Regions from separate parts of the Kitasatospora sp. NPDC059146 genome, predicted to be linked through region 2. Evidence: riboswitches for the same ligand, from Rfam matches in the RefSeq annotation. Region 2 holds a riboswitch; the other holds the start of a gene.
What was found. Region 2 has a riboswitch for cobalamin ahead of ACFXPX_RS11860 (CbtB-domain containing protein). Riboswitches for the same ligand answer to the same signal wherever they lie in the genome.
Positions count from the first base shown of each region.

Region 1: linked by a shared signal. The riboswitch ahead of ACFXPX_RS23335 (HoxN/HupN/NixA family nickel/cobalt transporter) and the one ahead of ACFXPX_RS11860 (CbtB-domain containing protein) in region 2 are both predicted to bind cobalamin.

Region 1 is NZ_JBHZCY010000055.1:51,683-56,085, reverse strand. It holds gene ACFXPX_RS23345 (hypothetical protein) at 2-1,684, opposite strand; gene ACFXPX_RS23340 (ArsR/SmtB family transcription factor) at 1,738-2,121, opposite strand; cobalamin riboswitch at 2,203-2,397, shown strand; gene ACFXPX_RS23335 (HoxN/HupN/NixA family nickel/cobalt transporter) at 2,429-3,550, shown strand; gene ACFXPX_RS23330 (type B 50S ribosomal protein L31) at 3,623-3,871, opposite strand; gene rpmG (50S ribosomal protein L33) at 3,901-4,065, opposite strand; gene rpmB (50S ribosomal protein L28) at 4,231-4,403, shown strand, end outside.
Region 2 is NZ_JBHZCY010000020.1:39,079-43,481, forward strand. It holds gene ACFXPX_RS11845 (CbiQ family ECF transporter T component) at 1-163, shown strand, start outside; gene ACFXPX_RS11850 (ABC transporter ATP-binding protein) at 160-1,803, shown strand; gene ACFXPX_RS11855 (ECF transporter S component) at 1,800-2,588, shown strand; cobalamin riboswitch at 2,611-2,735, shown strand; gene ACFXPX_RS11860 (CbtB-domain containing protein) at 2,773-2,991, shown strand; gene ACFXPX_RS11865 (CbtA family protein) at 3,018-3,893, shown strand; gene ACFXPX_RS11870 ((2Fe-2S)-binding protein) at 3,890-4,403, shown strand, end outside.

The DNA.
Region 1 (4,403 bases), on a different contig from region 2:
GTCAGGGCCCGGCGGTGAAGGCGACCCGGGTGCAGTGCCGGCCGGTGCGGACGGTGAGGCCGTGCTCGGGCAGGCCGGCCGGGTCGCCGCCGTCGGAGAGCCAGCAGGCGACGGCGGAGCCGAGCAGCAGGGGGTCGAGGACGGGCTCGGGGCTGCCGAAGTCGCGTGCGGCGTGGGCTTCGAGGAGTCGGCCGCCGGGCAGCCGGAGCAGGTGCCGGGCCGGGCCGAGGGCGGCCACCGCGACGGCGAGGCCGGGCAGTTCGAGGGCGGTGTCGGCGAGCCACTCGACGGCGGGGCGTTCGGCCCGGGCCTCGGTGCGGGCGAGGACTTCGGCGGTGTACCGCAGGGCGTCGCCCGGGTGGTCGTCGGTGAGGGCGTGGAAGCCGCGCGGGGTGTGGTCGTCGGGGTGGAAGGGGTAGCGCCGCAGGCTGACCTCCGTCCCCTCGCTCTTGCCCTCGACGTCGTACGCGCTGGGCCCTTCGCCGCCTCCGGGCCGGGGCGCGGGCTTGGGGTAGGGCGGCAGGACGGGTTCGCCGGCGGGCTCGTCGAGGCCGTCGAGGAAGGAGTAGAGCAGTGGGCGCAGCAGTCGGGCGGATTCGCCGCGGTGGGCGAGCGAGCGGTCGGTGATGGCCGTCAGGTCGGTGCGGTCGTCCGGGGTCCGGGCCAGGGCGAGTTCGAGTTGGGCGGCGAGGTCGCCGTCGGGGTCGAGGACGGGTGCGGCCTGGCCGAAGGCGTAGCTGGGGGACCGCGGGTCGAGTTCGGCGGCGCCGGTGGCGACGATCATCGTGGGCCGTCGCAGGGCGGCGCCGTAGAAGGAGACCGAGCCGTGGTCGCCGATCATGACGTCGGCGGCGACGAGGGCGGCCTGCCAGCCCTGGTGGGGCGGGACGAGGCGCAGGCCCATCCGCCGGGCGTCGTCGAGCAGGGCCGCCGGGTCGTGCCGGCTCCAGATGTTGGGGTGCAGCACGACGGCCACCGCGTACTCGTCGGCGGGCAGTCGGCGGACCAGCCGCTGCGGCAGGTCGGGGTGACGGCCGAATAACGAGTGCTCGCTCCAGGTGGAGTCGACGACGACGAGTCGGCGGCCGTCGACGGCGCCGAGGGCGGCGCGGTAGCCGTCGCGGGAGCGTCGGCTGCGCAGGATCCGGTCGAAGCACGGGTCGCCGACGACCTCGGCGACGTCCAGGGCCTCGGGGCAGGAGGCCCGCAGCCGGTCCAGCTGTTCGGGGTGGGAGAGGCCGAGGACGTCGACGAACACCTCTCCGCGGTGGGTGAGTTCGTTGCGGGAGAGGCCGGCGGAGCTGACCGCGTCGCCGGTGGACTCGGTGACCAGGCGGTTGTAGCCGGCACCGTGCGGGAGGACGACCAGGCGGGCGTCCAGCCGGTGCATGGAGGCGTGGACGGCGCAGGCGACGGCCAGGTCGAAGCGGTGGCGGACGGCGTCCTCCCAGTCCAGCACGGTGTAGCCGGGCAGGCCGTGGAGGTACTCGTCCAGGGCGCGGTCGGCGAAGGCGGAGCCGGGGTTGACGGTGAAGTACCGCTCGATGCCGTCCGGGTCGAGCAGGGTGAGGACGTCCAGGACCCGGGTCGCCGAGGTGAGGGTGCGGGCGACCGCCAGCACGCGGGCCTTGACCGGGCGGGTGTTCCAGCGGTCGGCGGGCCAGACGTGGGGGTGGGACGGCACATCGTGATCGTACTCACCCCGCCGCGCCCCCGGCGTGGTTTGCCGAGTGTCGGTCAGCCCGCCGCCGCGGCGGGCTCCTCGTGGTCGGCGGCGGCGCACTCGTCGAGGAGGGGGCGCAGGGCGTCGTCCACGAGCCGGTAGCGCACCACGCGTCCGTCCTTGTCGCCGGTGACCACGCCCGCCGTGCGGAGCAGTCGCAGGGCCTGGGAGACGGCCGGGTCGCGCATGCCGGTGGCGACCGCCAGGTCGCTGACGGCGAGCGGGCCGGCCCGGTGGAGGGCGAGCAGCAGGGCGAGCCGGCCGGGGTCGGAGAGCAGGGAGAACCGCTCGGCCCAGGTCCGGACGTGGGCGGTGTCCCCGATGGCGGCGATGGCCTCGCAGACCCGGTGTCCGTCGATGGTGCGGTGGCCCGCGCGGTCGGCCGGTACGAGATGCATGCGGACATTCTGGCAGCTCACGACCTGTGATCCTGGACACCTGCACAGGTGCGCAACCTTGCGAGGGTGTGGTCCTGCCCCTACGGTGTTCCCCGCCGTGGTGCTCGGGAAGACCGGTGACGGACCCTCAACAGGTCCCATTCCGGAGCGGCCCTCGCCACTGTGATCGGGGGACAGTCGTCCGGATCCACGTGCCACTGGGTGCTTCGTGCACCTGGGAAGGCGGGTCGGGAAGCCCCGTGAGCCAGGAGACCGGCCACGGCATCTCACGAAGTCATTCCACGAGGTGCTGGAGCGTGATCCGAAGATGACCCTGCCCGAAACCGCCGCGCCCGCCGAGGCGGGCCCCGCCCCCTCCGTACTGCCCACCTTCCGGTGGAAGCGCGAGGACACCCTCCGGACCGCCGGGTTGATGGGGGTGATCCTGGCCATGCACGTGGTGGCCTTCGGGACCCTCGTCTTCCTGGTCGCGCCGCACAACTACGCCGTCGGCACCCAGGTCTTCGGGGTGGGCCTGGGCATCACGGCCTACACCCTCGGCATGCGGCACGCCTTCGACGCCGACCACATCGCGGTGATCGACAACACCACCCGCAAGCTGATGGCGGACGGCAAGCGGCCGGTCTCGGTCGGCTTCTGGTTCGCGCTCGGCCACTCCTCGATGGTGGTCATCATGGCCGCCCTGGTGGCGGGCGGCGCCCAGCTGGCGAACACGCTGATGGACGACGACTCGGCCACCCACAAGTGGCTCGGGCTGGTCGGCACCACGGCCTCCGGCGCCTTCCTCTACCTGATCGGCGCGCTCAACCTGGCGGCGCTGCTCGGCATCCTCAAGGTGTTCCGCTCGATGCGGGCCGGGCAGTTCGACGAGTCGGAGCTGGAGGCGCACCTCGACTCGCGCGGCTTCATGGCCCGGATCCTGAACCGGGCGACCCGCTCGATCACCCGGCCCGGGCAGATGTTCCCGGTCGGCATGGTGCTGGGCCTGGGCTTCGACACCGCGACCGAGGTCACCCTGATGGTGATGGCCGGTTCGGGCGCGGCGGCCGGGCTGCCCTGGTACGCGATCGTCTGCCTGCCGCTGCTGTTCGCGGCCGGGATGAGCCTGTTCGACACCCTGGACGGGACGTTCATGAACTTCGCGTACCAGTGGGCCTTCTCCAACCCGGTGCGCAAGGTGTACTACAACCTGACCATCACCGGGCTGTCGATCGCGGTGGCCTTCATCATCGGCACCATCGAGCTGGTCGGCGTGCTGCACGAGAAGCTCGACCTGACCGACCCGGTGACCGGGTTCATCGCGGACATCTCGCTGGACAACGTCGGCTACGCGATCGCCGGGCTGTTCGTGGTGGTGTGGGCGATCGCCATCGCGTACTGGAAGCTGGCGGGCGTCGAGAAGCGCTGGACGCCCACGCAGCAGCAGTAGCGGTGGCGGCAGTGCCCGCGCGTCGCGAACGGCGCCTCCCCGAGCCGGGGAGGCGCCGTTCGCGTTCCGCCGTCAGTGCCGGTCGCCGTAGCGGCGGCGGAACTGCTCGACCCGGCCGGCGGTGTCGAGCACCCGGGACTGGCCGGTGTAGAAGGGGTGGCTCGCCGAGGAGATCTCGACGTCGATCACCGGGTAGGTGTTGCCGTCCTCCCACTCGACCGTGCGGTCACCGGTGACCGTGGAGCGGGTGAGGAAGGCGAGGCCGCCGACCTTGTCGCGGAAGACGACCGGGCGGTAGGCGGGGTGGATTCCGGGCTTCATGGCTGGGCTCCTCCGAGGGGTTCGTGCGGTCAGCGCTCTTCGCGGAAGTCGACGTGCCGGCCCGCGACCGGGTCGTACTTGCGCAGGACCATCCGGTCCGGGTCGTTGCGGCGGTTCTTGCGGGTCACGTACGTGTAGCCGGTGCCGGCGGTGGAGCGGAGCTTGATCACGGGGCGCAGTTCGCTGCGGGCCATCGGGCGTCCTCCTGGGGTCTCGGGCCCGTGGACCCTCGGGGTCCGGGGGCCTCCGGGTGCGGGGTTCGCGGGGATGGATCGGAACCGTACACCGAAATGGATGTCATTTTCATCTGGTGTAACGTGACCTCCGTCCTGCCCATTCCCGGACGCCAGGGAGCACCCATGTCCGCCCACTGCCGGCTCACCGGCCGCCGGCCCGGCTTCGGCAACGCGATCTCGCACTCGCACCGCCGCACCCCGCGCCGCTTCGACCCCAACATCCAGCGCAAGCGCTACTGGCTGCCCAGTGAGGGCCGGTACGTCCGGCTGGTGCTGAGCGCCAAGGGGATCAAGAC
Region 2 (4,403 bases):
CCTGCTCCTGGCGGGCGCGGCCGGGATCGTCTCGCCGCCGCCCGGCCGCACGCCCGGACCCACCGCCGTGCCGGGGCCGCGCCCGACCGCGCACCCCGACGACGCCACCGCCACCGCCGCCGCCACCACCACCGACCGCACGACCTCCGAGGTGAGCACGTGATCCGATTCGACCGGGTCGGCGTGGTGTACGACGGCGAGAGCACGCCCGTCCTGCGCGACGTCGACCTGCACATCCCGGAGGGCGAGCTCTGCCTGGTGGTCGGCCGTACCGGGGCGGGCAAGTCCACCCTGCTCGGCGCCGTCAACGGCCTCGTGCCGCACTTCACCGGCGGCACCCTGCGAGGCCGGGTCACCGTGGACGGCCGGGACACCGCCCACCACCCGCCGAGAGAACTCGCCGACGTGGTCGGCGTCGTGGGACAGGACCCGTCGGCCGGCTTCACCACCGACACGGTGGAGGAGGAACTCGCCTACGTCATGGAGCAGTTGGCGATCCCCCCGGAGGTCATGCGCAAGCGGGTCGAGGAGACCCTGGACCTGCTCGGCCTGGCCGAGCTGCGCCACCGCGCCCTGCACGAGCTCTCCGGCGGCCAGCAGCAGCGCGTCGCCATCGGATCAGTCCTCACCGCGCACCCCCGCGTGCTGGTCCTGGACGAGCCGACCTCCGCGCTCGACCCGACGGCGGCCGAGGAGGTGCTGGCCGCGATCACCCGGCTGGTCCACGACCTCGGGGTGACCGTCCTGCTGGCCGAGCACCGCTTGGAGCGCGTCGTCCAGTACGCCGACCGCGTCGCCTACCTGCCGGGGGACGGGACGGTCGTGCACGGTCCGCCCGCCGAGGTCTTCCGGGACACCGCGATCGCGCCACCCGTCGTCGACCTCGGCCGCCTGGCCGGATGGCGGCCGCTGCCGCTGTCCGTCCGGGACGCCCGCCGCGCCGCCGCACCGCTGCGGGAGCGGCTCACGGACGTACCGGTTCCCCCGCCGCGCCGGGCAGCGGCGGCGGGGGAACCGGTGCTGGAGGCGAAGGGCGTGGTGGTCCGGTACGGGCCGGTGGCCGCCGTCCGGGACGTCCGGCTGGACCTGCGCGCGGGCGAGGTCACGGCGCTGATGGGCCGCAACGGCTCCGGCAAGTCCTCGCTGCTGTGGGCCCTCCAGGGCTCCGGGCCCCGCCAGGGCGGCAGCGTGAAGGTCACCGGAGCCGGGGGCGAGAAGGCCGAGGACCCCAAGCGCCTTCCCGCGGCCAGGGCCCGGCAGCTGGTCGGGCTCGTCCCGCAGACCCCCACCGACCTGCTGTACCTGGAGACGGTCACCCGGGAACTCGCCCAGAGCGATGCCGAAGCCGAGGGCGCCGACGGGCCGACCGCCCGGCAGATCCTGGACCGCCTGGCCCCCGGGATCCCGGACGACACCCACCCCCGGGACCTCTCCGAGGGGCAGAAGCTGGCCCTCGTCCTGGCGATCCAACTGTCCGCCGCACCAAGGGTCGTGCTGCTGGACGAACCCACCCGGGGGCTCGACTACCACGCCAAGGAGGCGCTCACCGGCATCGTGGACGCGCTCGCCACCGAAGGCCGTACGGTCGTCGTGTCCACCCACGACGTCGAGTTCGTCGCCTCCGCCGCCGACCGCGTCGTGGTGATGGCCGAGGGCGAGATCGTCGCCGACGGGCCGACCGCCCAGGTCATCGTCGCCTCGCCCACCTTCGCCCCGCAGACCGCCAAGATCCTCGCCCCACTCGGCTACCTGACGCCCCAACAGGTCACCGAGGCCCTCGAACCGGCGGAGGCCGCGCGATGACCGCCGTACGGATCCCCGGCCGGGCCCGCGTCGTCGTCGCCCTGGCCGCCTTCATCGGCCTGGTCGCCTTCACCTGGCCGTTCGTCGTCGCACCCGGGAAGTTCGGCTCCAACTACGCCCCGCCGCTGATCTTCGCCGCCCTGCTCGTCCTGGTCCTCGCCGTCGTCATCGCCGAGATCTCGGCGGGCGGCATCGACGCCAAGGCGCTCGCCATGCTCGGCGTCCTGTCCGCCGTCAACGCCGGGCTCCGACCCCTCGGCGCCGGGACGGCCGGCGTGGAGACGGTCTTCTTCATCCTCGTCCTGGCCGGCCGCGTCTTCGGCCCCGGCTTCGGCTTCACCCTCGGCTGCACCTCGCTGTTCGCCTCCGCCCTGCTCACCGGTGGAGTCGGCCCCTGGATGCCCTACCAGATGTTCGGCTGCGCCTTCGTCGGCATGCTCGCAGGCCTGCTGCCGAAGACCCGGCGCCGCCGGGTGGAGGTGCCCGTGCTGGCCGTGTACGGGGCCTTCTCCGGCTACCTGTTCGGCTTCCTGCTGAACCTGTCCTTCTGGCCGTTCTCCACCGACCCGAACAGTTCGATCGCCTACCTCCCCGGTCTGCCCTTCACCGAGCAGTGGCACCGCTACCTGCTGTTCGACCTCGCCACGTCGCTCGGCTGGGACACCGGCCGCGCCGTCACCACCCTGACCGCCGTGCTCGTCGTCGGGCCCGCCGTCCTGACCGTCTTCCGCCGAGCGGCCCGCCGCGCCAACTTCGAGCCCACCGTGCGCTTCGAGGCCGATTGACGGCCCCGGCGGACAGGCCTACTCTGCCGGATGTAGTGATGGCGTAAGGAAGCCGGTGGAACTCCGGCACGGTCGCGCCACTGTGAGCGGATCGCCCTTCGGGGCGGCCCGCGAGTCAGATACGACGCCATCACGATTCGCCCCAACAAGAGCGGGACGCACGATCCCCGAAGGAGGCTCCACCGTGAGCACCAGTATGCCCGGACCCTCTGCCCTGCCCGTCCCGGTCGTGGTGCCGGCGTCCAAGGCCGTCGCCTGGCTCGTCGTCACCGCGTTCCTCGCGCTGGCCGTCTACTACTTCATCGGCGTCGACCAGGGTGCCTACTCCGTGTTCGGCAAGGACATGCACATCCACGAGTTCGTCCACGACTCGCGGCACTTCCTCGGCTTCCCCTGCCACTGACGAGCGGAAGCAGCGAACAACCAGACATGGAGAAGAAACTCATCCTGCGCGGCGTGCTCGCCGGCGCAGTGGCCGGCCTGCTCGCCTTCGTCTTCGCGCGGATCTTCGCCGAGCCGCAGATCAACGCGGCGATCGAGTACGAGAGCGGTCGTGACGACGCGCAGGGCCTGCTGGACAAAGCCGCCGGGCTGCCCATGGACATGGGCGGACCGGACATCTTCAGCCGCACCGTCCAGGCCAACGTCGGCATCGGCGCCGGCATGATCCTGTTCGGTGCGGCGATGGGCGCGCTGTTCGCGGTGGCGTACACCGTGTGCCTCGGCCGGACCGGCAGGCTCCGCCCGCGCAACCTGGCGATGCTGGTGGCCCTGGGCGGGTTCCTCGGCCTGTACCTCGTGCCGTTCGTCAAGTACCCCGCCAACCCGCCGGCCATCGGACACCCCGACACCATCCGCGACCGCGGCAACCTGTACCTGGCCATGGTCGCCTGCTCGCTCCTGTTCCTCGTGCTGGCGGTCTGGCTCGGCAAGCGCCTCCAGGCCCGGTTCGGGAACTGGAACGCCACCCTGCTCGCCGCCGGCGCCTTCGCGGCGGCGATCGGCATCGTCATGGCGGTGCTCCCCTCGCTCGGCGAACTCGCCGACAACGTCCAGCAGTTCGGCCATCACGCGACCGAGACGCCGCTGCCGCTGACCGACGACAAGGGCGCCATCGTCTACCCGGGCTTCCCGGCGGACACCCTGTTCGAGTTCCGCTTCTACTCGGTGGCCGCGCAGCTGCTGCTGTGGGCCGCGCTGGGCCTGCTCTTCGGACCGATGGCCGAGCGAGTGATCAACGCCCGTACGGCGGCCGCCACGGCGGTCCCGGCCGAGTCCGGCCCCGAGCCGGTCGGCGCGGCGTGACGCACACCCCACCGAGGGCCGCGACGCCGCAGCGCGTCGCGGCCCTCGGGCCGTTCTTCGCCTACGAGACCCACGAGGCCGACGAGACCCACGAGACCCGCCGGGCCCATGAGACCCATGACGACGGCGCAGTCGCCGTGCCCTGGCATCCGATGGCCGAACTCCTCGACGATCCAGCGGTGTTGGGGGAGCGGGTGGCCTTCGCCCGGAACCACCTCGCGGCGGCGGGGGGCCGTCCACCGGAGGCGGTCGAGCGGCGGGTGGCGGCCTCGGTGACCCACCTGGGGCTGGTGGCGCGGCTGCTCTCACCCGCGTTCGCGGTGGCCGTCCTGGACGGGGCGCTGCTCGGGTACGGGCTGCGGGAGGCGAGGTGGCAGCCGACGCCGGGCGGTCCGTTCCCGCTGTCGCTGCCCGCCCGTGACGCCGTTCCCGTCGCCGACCCGGCCGAGCTCGCCGCGCGGTTCGCGGCAGAGGTGCTGGACGGGCCGGTGCGGGAGCTGGGCGAAGCGG